DNA from 2 places in the Microbacterium sp. Leaf436 genome. Region 1 is predicted to be linked to the other one. Evidence: predicted binding sites of a transcription regulator. Region 1 holds the regulator's gene; the other holds the start of a gene.

Evidence for each region. Region 1 encodes HrcA, which represses chaperone genes, less so after heat shock. Its sites were predicted from a motif close to TTNGCACTCGNNNNNNNCGAGTGCNAA; they were not measured.
Region 2: a site for HrcA is predicted at 1,132-1,158, ahead of groL (chaperonin GroEL). Genes of this name have one in related genera too.

Annotation. Positions count from the first base shown of each region.
Region 1 covers NZ_LMRB01000003.1:389,118-391,314, reverse strand. Annotated here, with positions in the region: gene dnaJ (molecular chaperone DnaJ) at 1-706, opposite strand, end outside; gene hrcA (heat-inducible transcriptional repressor HrcA) at 756-1,796, opposite strand; gene hemW (radical SAM family heme chaperone HemW) at 1,937-2,197, opposite strand, start outside.
Region 2 covers NZ_LMRB01000004.1:91,179-93,375, forward strand. Annotated here, with positions in the region: gene groL (chaperonin GroEL) at 1-1,094, opposite strand, end outside; gene ASG45_RS12710 (cold-shock protein) at 1,263-1,463, opposite strand; gene ASG45_RS12715 (LytR C-terminal domain-containing protein) at 1,595-2,197, opposite strand.

The DNA of each region.
Region 1 (2,197 bases):
CACCCGAACCGGGAAGCTGCAGGCGAAGGCCCGACTCGACGCCGGCGGGGATGTCGACCGACACGGTGCGGCGGGCGCGTACGCGCCCCTGCCCCTGGCAGGTGCCGCAGGGGTAGGGGATGGTCGTGCCATGTCCGTGGCACACGTTGCAGGGCTGGCTGGTGACGACGTTGCCGAGCAGGCTACGCACCGTGCGCTGCACGTGACCGGAGCCGTGGCAGATGTCGCAGGTGACTTCGCTCGTGCCCGGCTGCGTGCAGGCTCCCTGGCAGGTCTCGCACAGGACGGCGGTGTCGACGTCGAGGTCGCGGTGGGTACCGAAGACGACGTCGCCCAGATCGAGCGTGACGCGCACGAGGGCGTCCTGACCGCGCTCGCGACGCGAACGCGGACGCGGTCCACGCCCGCCGCCGCCGCCCTGGGCCCCGCCGAAGAACGTCTCGAAGATGTCGCTGAAGCCGCCGAAGCCGGCCGCTCCCCCGCCCCCGCCGAAGGGGTTCTGGTCGCCGCCCATGTCGTAGCGGCGACGCTGTTCGGGGTCGCTGAGCACGTCGTACGCGTGCGTGACCAGCTTGAAGCGTTCGGACGCGTCGTCACCGGGGTTCACGTCGGGGTGCAACTGACGAGCGAGACGGCGGTACGCCTTCTTGATCTCGTCGGCGCTGGCGTCTCGTTCGACGCCGAGGACCTCGTAGTGGTCAGCCACAATCGCCTTCCTGTCCGCGGGTGCGGGGTCGTTCTCGGTGGGGTGCTCGTCAGCGCGCGCTGTCGTCGTCTTCGAGCATCCGGGTCAGATAGTGCGCGACGGCGCGAACCGCCGCGAGGTTGGAGGAGTAGTCCATGCGGGTGGGGCCGAGCAGGCCCACGCGGGCACCGCCCGTCGAGCCGTCGTACCGGCTGGCGAGCACCGAGGCCTCGATCAGTCCGAAGGGTTCGTTCTCGCGGCCGATGCTGGCCGACAAGCCCTTCTCGTCGGCGACCATCTCGGTCATGAGCCGCAGCAGGGTCACCTGCTCCTCGATGGCTTCGAGGAGCGGGTAGATGCTGCCGCGGAAGTCGGATTCGCGCTTGGCGAGGGTCGCCGCCCCAGCCATGACGAGGCGATCCTGACGGAACTCCTCGAGCTCCTCGCCGACGACGCGGAAAACGGCGTCGGCGACGGCGTCGAGGGCGATGCCGGGGCGGGGTCCGTCGGCGACGACCGCGGCGACCTGCTGAGCGCAGTCGGCGACGGAACGCCCGACCAGCACCGCGCCCACGCGGGCGCGCAGCTGCACGATGTCGGCCTCGACCGGCTCGGCAGGGACGAGCGCGATCCGCTGCGAGACGCGGCCGGTGTCGGTGACCAGGATGACGAGCACGCGCGGGCCGCCGAGGGCGACGAGCTCCACGTGCGAGAGGTTGGCGCGCGCGAACGACGGGTACTGCACGATCGCGACCTGGCCGGTCAACTGCGTCAGGGCACGCACCGTGCGGGCGAGCAGGTCGTCGAGATCACCCGCCTCGTCGAGGAACGAGGTGATCGCGCTGCGCTGCGCTCCCGAGAGCGGGCGCAGTTCGGCGAGGTGATCGACGAACACGCGGTAGCCCTTGTCGGTGGGCACGCGGCCCGACGAGGTGTGGGGGGCGACGATGAGGTCTTCGTCTTCGAGCAGCGCCATGTCGTTGCGGATGGTCGCCGCCGACACGCCGAACGCGTGCCGGTCGACGATCGCTTTGCTGCCGACGGGTTCACGCGTGTCGACGTAATCCTGCACGATCGCGCGGAGCACTTGGAGGCCGCGTTCCGACACCATGCGCTGCTCCTCCCCGTCTGGCACTCGACTTGACTGAGTGCCAATTCTACGCCGATCGACGGCGTGCCCCGTCGGGGGCTCGCGGATGCCGGATCCCCCGCGCGTGCCGGCGGTCCCGCCGCGAGATGCGACGGCGCGGATCAGACCGTGAGCGCGCGCACCACGGCATCCGCCAGCAGGCGTCCGCGGCGGGTCAGCACGATGCGGCCCCGGATGGCATCCGTCCCCTCGATGAGCCCGTCGGCGATGAGCGACGCCACGGCCTTGCGGCCCTCGCCGTGCAGCTCGCCGACGGCGAGACCCTCGCGGATGCGGCTGCGCAGCAGCACCGATTCGAGGCGGCGGGCCGTCTCGTCGGGGCGCTCGCGCGCGGCGGCCGGCGACTCGTTCGCCGCGAGGCG
Region 2 (2,197 bases), on a different contig from region 1:
TCCTGGAGCTTCTCACGGTCGTAGTCGCTGTCGGTGTTCTCGATCTCGCGACGGATCTGGGTCACGCGACCCTCGATCAGCTCGGACTCGCCCGCACCCTCGACGATCGTGGTCTCATCCTTGGTGATGATGACCTTGCGCGCACGGCCGAGCAGGTCGACCGTGGCGTTCTCGAGCTTGAGGCCCACCTCTTCGGTGATGACCTGTCCGCCGGTGAGGATCGCGATGTCCTGCAGCTGAGCCTTGCGACGGTCGCCGAAACCGGGAGCCTTGACGGCCACCGACTTGAAGATGCCGCGGATCTTGTTGAGCACCAGCGTCGCGAGAGCTTCGCCCTCGACGTCTTCGGCGATGATGAGGAGCTCTTTGCCCTCCTGGATCACCTTGTCGACGATGGGCAGAAGGTCCTTGATGTTGGAGATCTTCTGGTTGGCGATCAGGATGTACGGGTCTTCGAAGACCGCTTCCTGACGCTCGGGGTCGGTGACGAAGTAGGGGTTGATGTACCCCTTGTCGAAGCGCATGCCCTCGGTGAGCTCGAGCTCGGTGCCGAAGGTGTTGCTCTCCTCGACGGTGACGACGCCTTCCTTGCCCACCTTGTCGATGGCTTCGGCGATGAGTGCTCCGATGGCCGGGTCGGCGGCGGAGATCGATGCGGTCGCCGCGATCTGCTCCTTCGACTCGACCTCTTTGGCCGAGGCCAGGAGCTCGTCGGTGACGGCCTTGACGGCCTTCTCGATGCCCTTCTTGAGCGAGATGGGGTCTGCGCCGGCCGCGACGTTGCGCAGGCCCTCGCGCACGAGCGCCTGGGCGAGAACGGTGGCGGTGGTGGTGCCGTCACCCGCGACGTCGTCGGTCTTCTTGGCGACCTCCTTGACCAGCTCGGCGCCGATCTTCTCGTACGGGTCGTCGAGCTCGATCTCCTTGGCGATCGAGACGCCGTCGTTCGTGATCGTGGGGGCGCCCCACTTCTTCTCGAGCACGACGTTGCGACCGCGGGGGCCCAGGGTCACCTTGACGGCGTCGGCCAGCGTGTTGAGGCCACGCTCGAGACCGCGTCGGGCCTCTTCGTCGAAAGCGATGATCTTTGCCATAAGTGTGTCGTCCCTCCCGGACGGGTGACTGCTGATTTTGGCACTCGACGAAAGCGAGTGCTAACTCATTCTGGCACTCGCCCCTGGGGAGTGCAAGCCGCCCACCCGCGCGGAAACGACGACGCCACGGCATCCGGGATCGGATGCCGTGGCGTCGGGAAACGGTGATCAGGCCAGTCGCACCGACTCCGCCTGGGGGCCCTTCTGCCCGGTGCCGACGGTGAACTCGACCGCCTGGCCCTCCTCGAGAACGCGGAAACCCGACATCTCGATGCTCGAGTAGTGGACGAAGACGTCCTGGCCGTCGGCGACGGTGATGAAGCCGAAGCCCTTCTCGGCGTTGAACCATTTGACAGTGCCCTGCGTCATGCGAATCTCCCGTTGCTGAATGACGAGGTCATCGTAAGCACGCGTGATCCCGCCGCACCGGCCGCTCGGCCCATTGTTGACGCGCAGGCCGCGAACTTGTTACGCCGCGGAAACACGCGGCCGTCGAGGGGTCAGGGAGCGGTCGACGGCGACGCCTGACCGGCGGCGCGATCGAGGCCGATGACGACGACGAGCCGCTTCACGGCGCTCTCGTCGTCGGGGGTGCTGGGGTCGTCGGTCGGCTGCAGGAAGTCGCTCTGCGCGATCTGCGCGCCCCCGATGGTCTGGGCCAGGCCCTGGGCTGCCGCCTCGTCGGTGTCGCGGAGATAGTAGATCGTCGTCTCGGCGAAGTCGGTGCTGTCGGAGTCGCCGGTCTCGACGCCCTCACCCGGCCATCCGGCCGCCACGATCTGGTCGCGCACGGCGGCGGCGAGTCCCTCGTCGGCCGTGCCGTTGAGAACGACCACCGAGTACGACGTGTCGACGACGGCGGGCGTCGTGGGTTCCGCCGAGACGGTGGGCACCGGCGCGGGCCCGGAGCCGAACGAGATGCGGCCCGACACCACCAGCGAGCCGAAGATGCCGGCGATGATCAGGACGAGGGTGGCGATGGCCGCCCACAGGAAGATGATCCACCCGCGCAGCCGGGGATTCTCGGCGCGGTGGGCGCCGACGCGACCCGCATCGGCCGGCAGGTCGTCGAAGCGATCCCGCGGGAAGGTCGATCTGGCCAT